Frankia alni ACN14a: one gene and its partner. Each later gene encodes a partner of the first gene's protein in a complex. Links are inferred from orthologs where the notes say so. Each region holds a gene or a part of one and is shown in the gene's direction. Other genes may lie near its edges.

Region 1 (5,157 bases):
CCAGCTCGTCGCGCAGGATCAGCAGGGAGCGCATCTCCTCCAGGGTGAAGCCCAACGGCTTCATCTTCCTGATGAGCAGCAACCGTTCGATCGCGTCCACGTCGTAGAGGCGGAACCCGCCGACGGTCCGCCCCACCGGCATGAGCAGGCCCGCTTCTTCGTAGTAGCGGACTGTTCGCAGGGAGAGCCCGACCCGCTCGGCGACGTCCCCGATCTGGTAGACGTCGCCGCGGGCCGCGTCCGATCTCGAAACGTTGCGGCGCATGCTGGACAACTCGACCCTAACGTCAGCGTAGGTATCGGGCGGCCGGACTGGACGCCAGGCAGTCGACTGTACGTCGATCGGCCGCCGGGCGTGCTCGGCCCTGTCCGCCCGTCCGACGCCCACCCGGCCGCCGGTGACGGACGTCGGCGCAGGTCCGCAGCGGTGCGGGTGGTGGGGCGGCGACGGGTGGGGGTGCGCGGACGGCGGCGGGCGGGCTGCAGGAGTGGGATCATGGCGACGGTGCGTGGTCGGCACGGCGGTGGGGCTGGCAACGGTGTCGTAGGCTGGTCATATCGTCTGTGCCGACGGGGTCGGGCCGGTGTCGGCCGACCGCCCGGGTCGTCCCGGGGGCGGGTCGGACGGCGGGCCGGCCCCTCGGTCGAGCGGGTCCGGGCCGTGGTGGGCCCCGTTGCGCCAGGTCGTCGTGCTCCGCGGCGGTGGTTTTCGTGCCGCGGCGTCTGCTCCACGCCTGTTCCGTCCCGCTCGCTTCCGAGAGGCACACCGGACGCAACCATGACTCTCGCGCCGCTGCTCGACGCACTGATCGCCCGGCCGGGCGGCGATCCCGCCCTGGGGCGCGCGATCGGCGCGGCGGGCGAACCCGCGCTCGACCTCGCCGGTCCCGCCGCCCTGCGGCCCTTCGCCGCCGCCGCCCTCGCCGCCGCCCACGGAGCCGGGCGTCCCGTCCTCGCCGTGGTGGCCACGGGCCGCGAGGCCGAGGACCTGACCGCCGCGCTGGCCGGTCTGCTCGGTCCCGAGGTGGTGGCCGTCTTCCCGAGCTGGGAGACGCTGCCGCACGAGCGGCTCTCGCCCCGCGCGGACACGGTGGGTCAACGCCTGGCCGTGCTGCGCCGGCTGGCCCACCCGGCGAGCACCGGCCTGCCGCCGCTGCGCATCGTCGTCGCGCCGGTCCGCTCCGTGCTCCAGCCCCAGGTCGCCGGGCTCGGCGAGCTCGCCCCGGTCAGCCTCGCGGCGGGCGACACCGCCGACCTCGACGAGGTGGTCGCCCGGCTGGTGGGCATGGCCTACCACCGGGTGGACCTGGTGGAGCGGCGCGGCGAGATCGCCGTGCGCGGCGGGATCCTCGACGTCTTCCCGCCGACCGAGGAGCACCCGCTGCGGGTCGAGTTCTTCGGCGACGAGGTGGAGGACATCCGCCGGTTCGCCGTCGCCGACCAGCGGGCGCTGCCCGAGGGCGACTCCGGGCCGCCCGGCCCCGGCGGGCGCGGCCTGTTCGCGCCTCCGTGCCGCGAGCTGCTGCTCACCGAGGACGTGCGCGGCCGGGCCGCCGAGCTGGCCACCCGCTACCCCCAGCTCGTGGACATGCTCGACACGATCGCGAGCGGCATTCCCGTCGAGGGGATGGAGGCGCTGGCCCCGGTCCTCGTCGACGGGATGTCGCTGCTGCTCGACGACCTGCCCGCCGGCACCCACGTCCTGGTCTGCGACCCGGAGCGGGTCCGCTCACGGGCGAGCGAGCTGGTGCGCACGAGCCAGGAGTTCCTGGAGGCGTCCTGGAGCGTCGCGGCGCTCGGCGGCGGCGCGCCGATCGACCTCGGCGCCGCGGCCTACCGCTCCATCGCGGAGGTCCGCGAGCGCGCCGGCGCGCTGGGACTGCCCTGGTGGTCGGTCAGCCCCTTCACCTCCACCCTCACCGGCGCCGAGGCCGGGGGCCTCGACCAGGTCGGCCAGGCCGACGCAGCGGCGGGCGTGGCCGGCGGTCTCGTCGCAGAGGGTGACGACACGGTGGTCGCGAGCCTGCGGCCGGCGCCGCTTTATCACGGCGACACCGCCGCCGTGATCGCCGACGTCAAGGGCTGGCTGGCCGAGTCGTGGCGGGTGCTGCTCGTGACCGAGGGACACGGCCCGGCCCAGCGCCTGGTGGAGATGCTGCGCGAGGCCGACCTGGGCGCCCGCTACGCCGAGGACGCCGAGCTCGCCGCCGGGGTCGCCGTGGTGACCCGCGGGCAGCTCGTCACCGGCTTCACCAGCGACATGCTGCGCCTCGCGGTCCTCACCGAGAGCGACATCGCCGGCGCCCGCGGGGTCACCACCAAGGACATGCGGCGGATGCCCAGCCGGCGGCGCAAGGGCATCGACCCGCTCGCCCTGGTTCCCGGCGACATGGTCGTCCACGACGCGCACGGCGTCGGCCGCTACGTCGAGATGGTGACCCGCACCGTCGCCGGCGCGAAGCGCGAGTACCTGCTGCTGGAGTACGCCCGGGGCGATCGGCTCTACGTCCCCACCGACCAGCTCGAACAGATCACCCGCTACGTCGGCGGCGACGCGCCGAGCCTGGACCGCATCGGCGGCGCCGACTGGGCCAAGCGCAAGAGCCGCGCCCGCAAGGCGGTCAAGGAGATCGCCGGGGAGCTGATCCGGCTCTACAGCGCTCGGATGGCCGCCCCCGGGCACGCCTTCGCCCCGGACAACCCGTGGCAGCGCGAGCTGGAGGACGCCTTCCCCTTCCGCGAGACGCCCGACCAGCTGGCCGCGATCGACGAGGTCAAGGCCGACATGGAGAAGCCGGTCCCGATGGACCGGGTGATCTGTGGCGACGTCGGCTACGGCAAGACGGAGATCGCGGTGCGGGCGGCGTTCAAGGCCGTCCAGGACGGCAAGCAGGTCGCCGTGCTGGTCCCGACGACGTTGCTGGTCCAGCAGCACTTCCAGACGTTCTCCGAGCGGTACGCGGCGTTCCCCGTCATCGTGAAGGCGATGAGCCGGTTCAACTCGGCCGGCGAGCAGAAGGCCGTCGCCGACGGCCTCGCCGACGGGACCGTCGACGTCGTCATCGGCACCCACCGGCTGCTGTCGGGGGAGAACCGGTTCAAGGACCTGGGGCTCGTGATCGTCGACGAGGAGCAGCGTTTCGGCGTCGAGCACAAGGAGCAGCTCAAGAAGATGCGCACGGCGGTGGACGTGCTCACGATGAGCGCCACCCCGATCCCGCGCACCCTGGAGATGTCGATCACCGGCATCCGGGAGCTGTCGACCATCGACACCCCGCCGGAGGAACGCCACCCGGTGCTGACCTCCGTGGCCCCCTACGACACCCGGCAGGTCGCCGCCGCGATCCGCCGCGAGCTGCTGCGGGAGGGCCAGGTCTTCTTCATCCACAACCGGGTGGAGTCCATCGACCGGGCCGCCGCCCGGCTGCGCGAGCTGGTCCCCGAGGCGCGGATCGCCACCGCGCACGGCCAGATGAACGAGGACGCCCTCGAACAGGTGATGGTCTCCTTCTGGGAGAAGAAGTTCGACGTCCTGGTCTGCACGACGATCGTCGAGTCGGGGCTGGACATCTCCAACGCCAACACCCTCGTCGTCGAACGGGCCGACGTGTTCGGCCTGTCCCAGCTCCACCAGCTGCGCGGCCGGGTCGGCCGGGGCCGCGACCGCGCGTACGCGTACTTCCTGTACCCGCCGGACAAGCCGCTGACCGAGACCGCCCACGACCGCCTGGCCACCATCGCCCAGCACAACGACCTCGGTGCCGGCATGGCCGTGGCCATGAAGGACCTGGAGATCCGCGGCGCCGGCAACCTGCTCGGCGGCGAGCAGTCCGGGCACATCGCCTCGGTCGGCTTCGACATGTACGTGCGGATGGTCGGCGAGGCGGTCGCCGAGTACCGCAAGGACAAGGTCGAGGAGCCACCCGAGGTCAAGGTCGAGCTCCCCGTCGACGCGAGCCTGCCGCACGACTACGTGCCCAGCGAGCGGCTGCGCCTGGACGCCTACCGCCGCCTCGCCGGCGCCGGCACCGACGCCGACATCGACGAGGTGCGCGGCGAGCTCGTGGACCGGTTCGGCCCGGTACCGGAGCCGGTGGAGAACCTGCTCGCCGTCGCCGGCCTGCGGGTGCTCGCGCGCAGTTTCGGCGTCACCGAGATCACCGCCGCCGGCCGGCAGATCCGCTTCGCGCCGCTGGAGCTGCGGGAGAGCCAGACCCTGCGGCTGACCCGCCTGTACAAGGGCGCGGTGGTGAAGCCCGCGGTGCGGATCGTGCTGGTGCCGGCGCCGACGGAGACCGGCCGCATCGGCTCGCGGCCGCTGCGCGATCGGGCGCTGCTCGCGTGGGCCGGTCAGCTCCTGACCGCCGTCGCCGGCGATTCGGTCGCCGCGGCGGCCGCTGGCTGAGCAGGGGCTGGGGCTGAGGGGGGCCGGGGCCGAGTGGCGGGTGGGGCGGGTCTCGCCCGGCGCAGGGGCGGGGAATTCGGCGGTGTCGGGCGGGTGGGGTGTGCTTCGCCACACGCAAGCGGATAGCGTCTGGAGCCGTGAAGCTCTCCCGTCTGCTCGCCGGTGTCGGGCTTGCCGTGCTCGTCGGGACCGCGGGGACGGCCTGCACGACGCCCGCCGGGGACGCCGCCCGGGTCGGCTCGCAGTCCATCGAGACCGCCCAGGTGCGCGGCATCGTCGAACGCGGGCTCGCCGCCGCGCGGACCGTCCCCGTCCAGCAGCAGCCCGGGCAGACCGCACCCCCTGCCCTCGACCCGGCCAAGCTGGCCGTGCGGGCGCTGAGCACGCTGGTGCAGCTCGACGTGCTCTCCGACGAGGCCCGCCGGCGCAACATCACGGTGCGCCCGCAGGACCTCGCCTCCTACTACCGGGCGTACGCGATCCTGCAGTACGGCAGCGTGCAGGCGTTCGAGCGTCAGGCGGCCTCCGTGGGCTTCGCGCAACGCGACGTGTCGATGATCGTGCGAGCCGGGGCGCTGCAGTCCGCGCTCAGCGACCGGATCAGCCCGCACCTGCTGGCCACGGACGCCGAGACCCGGGAGCGGTACGACAGCGTCGTCGCCCAGTTCGGCCGGATCCCGCTCACCTACGCGCAGGCGAAGCCGTACCTGGCCCGCATCGTCGTCACCAAGGAGCGGTCGGCGCAGCTTCGC
Region 2 (3,951 bases), 1.8 Mb from region 1 along the record:
ACGGCTGGGTCTGCTCGGGCGTCGTGTCCGCCTGTGGTGTTCGCGTTGCCTGTGGTGCTCGCGCGGCCTGTGGTGGTCGCGTCCGCCTGAGGTCATTGTCGGCGTCCCGGGGGTCCGCCGACGCCGCGGACCGGCGTGAGACCGCGCCGGGTGCGGAACACCCACGTCAGGCAGGTCGTTACCGTCCGTCGGGTGGCGGCCGTGCCGTCGGCGTGTGGGCGGGTGCCCGCCGGGCGCCGCCGGGGACCGGCCGCGGAAAACTGTCGGACCCCATCCGTAGCATGGCCACACTCGCCCAGGTCCGATTTTCCGGAAGATCATGAGGGATCGACGATGGCCGACCGACTTGTCGTGCGTGGCGCGCGTGAGCACAACCTCCGCGACGTCGATCTCGACCTGCCCCGTGACGGGCTGATCGTCTTCACCGGCATGTCGGGGTCCGGCAAGTCCAGCCTCGCCTTCGACACCATCTTCGCCGAGGGGCAGCGGCGCTACGTGGAGTCGTTGTCCGCCTACGCCCGCCAGTTCCTCGGGCAGATGGACAAGCCCGACGTGGACTTCATCGAGGGGCTGTCCCCGGCGGTCTCCATCGACCAGAAGTCCACCTCGCGCAACCCGCGGTCCACCGTCGGCACGATCACCGAGGTGTACGACTACCTGCGGCTGCTGTTCGCCCGCGCCGGCCGGCCGCACTGTCCGAAGTGCGGGCGGCCGATCTCCCGGCAGACCCCGCAGCAGATCGTCGACCGGCTGCTGGAGCTGCCCGAGGGCACCCGCTTCCAGGTGCTCGCCCCCGTGGTCCGCGGGCGCAAGGGCGAGTACCTCGACCTGTTCGCCGAGCTACAGAGCTCCGGGTTCGCCCGGGCCCGCGTCGACGGCACCGTCGTCGCGCTCACCGACGTGCCGAAGCTGGAGAAGCAGCGCAAGCACACGATCGAGGTCGTGGTCGACCGGCTGGCGGCCAAGGAGTCGGCCAAGCGGCGCCTGACCGACTCGGTGGAGACGGCGCTGCGCCTCGGCGGCGGCCTCGTCCTCGTCGACTTCGTCGACCGGCCCGCCGACGACCCCGAGCGCGAGCGGATGTACTCCGAGCACCTCGCCTGCCTCTACGACGACCTGTCCTTCGAGGAGCTCGAACCGCGGTCGTTCTCGTTCAACTCGCCCTACGGGGCCTGCCCGGACTGCAGCGGCATCGGCACCCGCAAGGAGGTCGACCCGGAGCTCGTCGTGCCCGATCCGACACTCTCCCTGGCCCAGGGCGCGGTGGCGCCGTGGTCCGGCGGCCACAACAAGGAGTACTTCGAGCGGCTGCTCAGCGCCCTCGCCGAGGACCTCAGCTTCCGGATGGACACCCCCTGGGAGGGGCTGCCGGAGCGGGCCCGCAAGGCGGTGCTGCACGGCAGTGGCGAGACCGAGATCCACGTCGGCTACACCAACCGCTACGGCCGCAAGCGCTCCTACTACACCTCGTTCGAGGGGGTCATCGGCTTCATCGGCCGCCGCCACCGGGAGGCCGAGTCGGACAGCAGCCGGGAGCGCTACGAGGGCTACATGCGCGATGTGCCCTGCCCGTCCTGCCGCGGCGCCCGGCTCAAGCCCGAGTCGCTGGCGGTGACGGTCGGCGGCCGGTCCATCGCCGAGGTCTCGGGCATGGCGATCGGCGAGTGCGCCGGGTTCCTGCGCGGGCTGGAGCTCAGCGAGCGGGAGCAGGCGATCGCCGGCCGGGTGCTCAAGGAGGTCGACGCCCGGCTGACGTTCCTGCTCGACGTCGGGCTCGACTACCTCTCCCTGGACCGCGCCGCCGGCACCCTGGCCGGCGGGGAGGCGCAGCGCATCCGGCTGGCCACCCAGATCGGCTCCGGTCTCGTCGGGGTGCTCTACGTGCTCGACGAGCCGTCGATCGGGCTGCACCAGCGGGACAACCGCCGGCTTATCCAGACCCTGGTGCGGCTGCGCGACCTGGGTAACACGCTCATCGTCGTCGAGCACGACGAGGACACGATCCGGGCCTCGGACTGGGTGGTCGACATCGGCCCCGGCGCGGGCGAGCACGGCGGGCGGGTCGTCGTCTCCGGGCCGGTGGCGGAGCTGCTCGCCAGCGAGGAGTCGATGACCGGCGCCTACCTCTCCGGCCGGCGGCAGATCCCGGTGCCCGACATCCGCCGGGTGCCGACGAAGGGCCGCGCGCTGACCGTGCACGCCGCCCGCGAGCACAACCTGCGCGACGTCACGGTCTCCTTCCCGCTGGGCTGCTTCGTGGCCGTCACCGGGGTGTCCGGGTCGGGCAAGTCCACCCTCGTCAACGACATCCTCGCCAGCGTGCTGGCGAACAAGCTCAACGGCGCCCGCGAGGTGCCCGGCCGGCATCGGACCGTCACCGGCCTCGACCATCTCGACAAGGCGGTCCGGGTCGACCAGTCACCGATCGGCCGGACCCCCCGGTCCAACCCGGCGACCTACACCGGCGTCTTCGACCACATCCGCCGCCTGTTCGCCGAGACGACCGAGGCCAAGGTCCGCGGCTACCTGCCGGGCCGGTTCTCGTTCAACGTCAAGGGCGGGCGCTGCGAGGCGTGCTCCGGCGACGGCACGATCAAGATCGAGATGAACTTCCTGCCGGACGTGTACGTGCCGTGCGAGGTCTGCCATGGCGCCCGGTACAACCGGGAGACCCTCGAGGTCCACTACAAGGGCCGCAACATCGCCGAGATCCTCGACATGCCGATCGAGGAGGCGGCCGAGTTCTTCGCCGCGGTGCCGGCGATCGCCCGTCACCTGCGCACGCTCAACGACGTCGGCCTCGGTTACGTCCGCCTCGGCCAGTCGGCGCCGACGCTGTCCGGCGGCGAGGCCCAGCGGGTCAAGCTCGCCTCCGAGCTGCAGCGGCGCTCCACCGGCCGGACCGTCTACGTCCTCGACGAGCCGACGACCGGGCTGCACTTCGAGGACATCCGCAAGCTGCTCGGGGTGCTCGGCCGGCTCGTCGACGCCGGCAACACGGTGATCGTCATCGAGCACAACCTCGACGTCATCAAGACGGCGGACTGGATCATCGACATGGGGCCGGAGGGCGGCACCGGCGGCGGTCGGGTCGTCGCCCAGGGCTCGCCCGAGGCCGTCGCCGCCGTCGAGGAGAGCCATACCGCGGTCTTCCTCCGGGAGATCCTCGGCGACCGGGTCTCGGCCGCCGGCGGGGCTGCGGCCGAGACCGGCGGTGGGGCAGGCGCTCGGCGGCGCAGGCTCGCCGAGGCGGCAGCCCGCTGAGGGGCGCGCCGGCCCGGAGCCGGGCAGGTCAGGTCTGGAGCAGGTTCGCCAGGACGGTGTCCAGCTCCTGCTCGGTGTGCTCCTCGCCGGTCGGCACCAGCCGTTCGGTGCGGTCCAGGAAGCTGCGCAGCGACGCGGTCGCGAGGACCACGACGGAGTGGCGATCCCCGTCGACCAGGTCCAGCCGGACGCCGCCCTCCCCGGGGTCGGGGCCGATCCGCACGTCGCCGTCGCCGACCGTCGCCTCCAGCCCGGCACGCAGGGCGTCGCGGGGGGCCACCCAGCTTCCCTGCGGCAGCGCGGGGTGCTCCGGCCTGGACACCAGAGTCATGGACACGGCCAGCGGATCGCACGCACGCCAGCAGATCTGGAACACCGTCACCCGCCCACGGCTGGCCGCGTCGTCCACGACGAACTCCGCCGTGACGTCCTCACCAAGCACGAGCTGGCTCCCTCGGTTCGCTTGCCCGATGTGTCGAGGGTCGCAGCCCCCCGCGCCGGACGCCAGCGGGGGCACCGGAAACAACGGAAAGTCTGGGATTAATCACGACCAGCTTCCGGATCTGTCGCCTGCCGTCACACTTCTGCCACGCTTCGAGAGGGCCCGCCGATGAGGTCGCGCGCTATGCGTGATGAAATGGTTACGTGCAGGCGCTGCTCAGGCGGGATGATGGTCGCCGTAGGCTC

The links. The genes of interacting proteins can lie anywhere in the genome.
Region 2: the proteins of mfd (region 1) and uvrA are in contact, whole or in part, in a crystal structure (PDB 4DFC), measured with the Escherichia coli proteins. The link is inferred for Frankia alni ACN14a from one-to-one orthologs.

The regions. Positions count from the first base shown.
Region 1 is NC_008278.1:6,766,909-6,772,065, reverse strand. What follows is about bases 424-4,605. They hold mfd (transcription-repair coupling factor), read left to right. Parts: upstream 424-778; coding sequence 779-4,405; downstream 4,406-4,605. Other genes in these bases: FRAAL_RS27210 (SurA N-terminal domain-containing protein), read left to right, coding at 4,543-4,605. Outside these bases: FRAAL_RS27220 (MerR family transcriptional regulator), read right to left, coding at 1-265; more of FRAAL_RS27210, read left to right, coding at 4,606-5,157. UniProt on the Escherichia coli protein: Couples transcription and DNA repair by recognizing RNA polymerase (RNAP) stalled at DNA lesions. Mediates ATP-dependent release of RNAP and its truncated transcript from the DNA, and recruitment of nucleotide excision repair machinery to the damaged site.
Region 2 is NC_008278.1:4,984,346-4,988,296, reverse strand. What follows is about bases 1-3,464. They hold uvrA (excinuclease ABC subunit UvrA), read left to right. Parts: upstream 1-333; coding sequence 334-3,264; downstream 3,265-3,464. Other genes in these bases: FRAAL_RS20085 (SsgA family sporulation/cell division regulator), read right to left, coding at 3,293-3,464. Also shown: more of FRAAL_RS20085, read right to left, coding at 3,465-3,706. UniProt on the Escherichia coli protein: The UvrABC repair system catalyzes the recognition and processing of DNA lesions. UvrA is an ATPase and a DNA-binding protein. A damage recognition complex composed of 2 UvrA and 2 UvrB subunits scans DNA for abnormalities.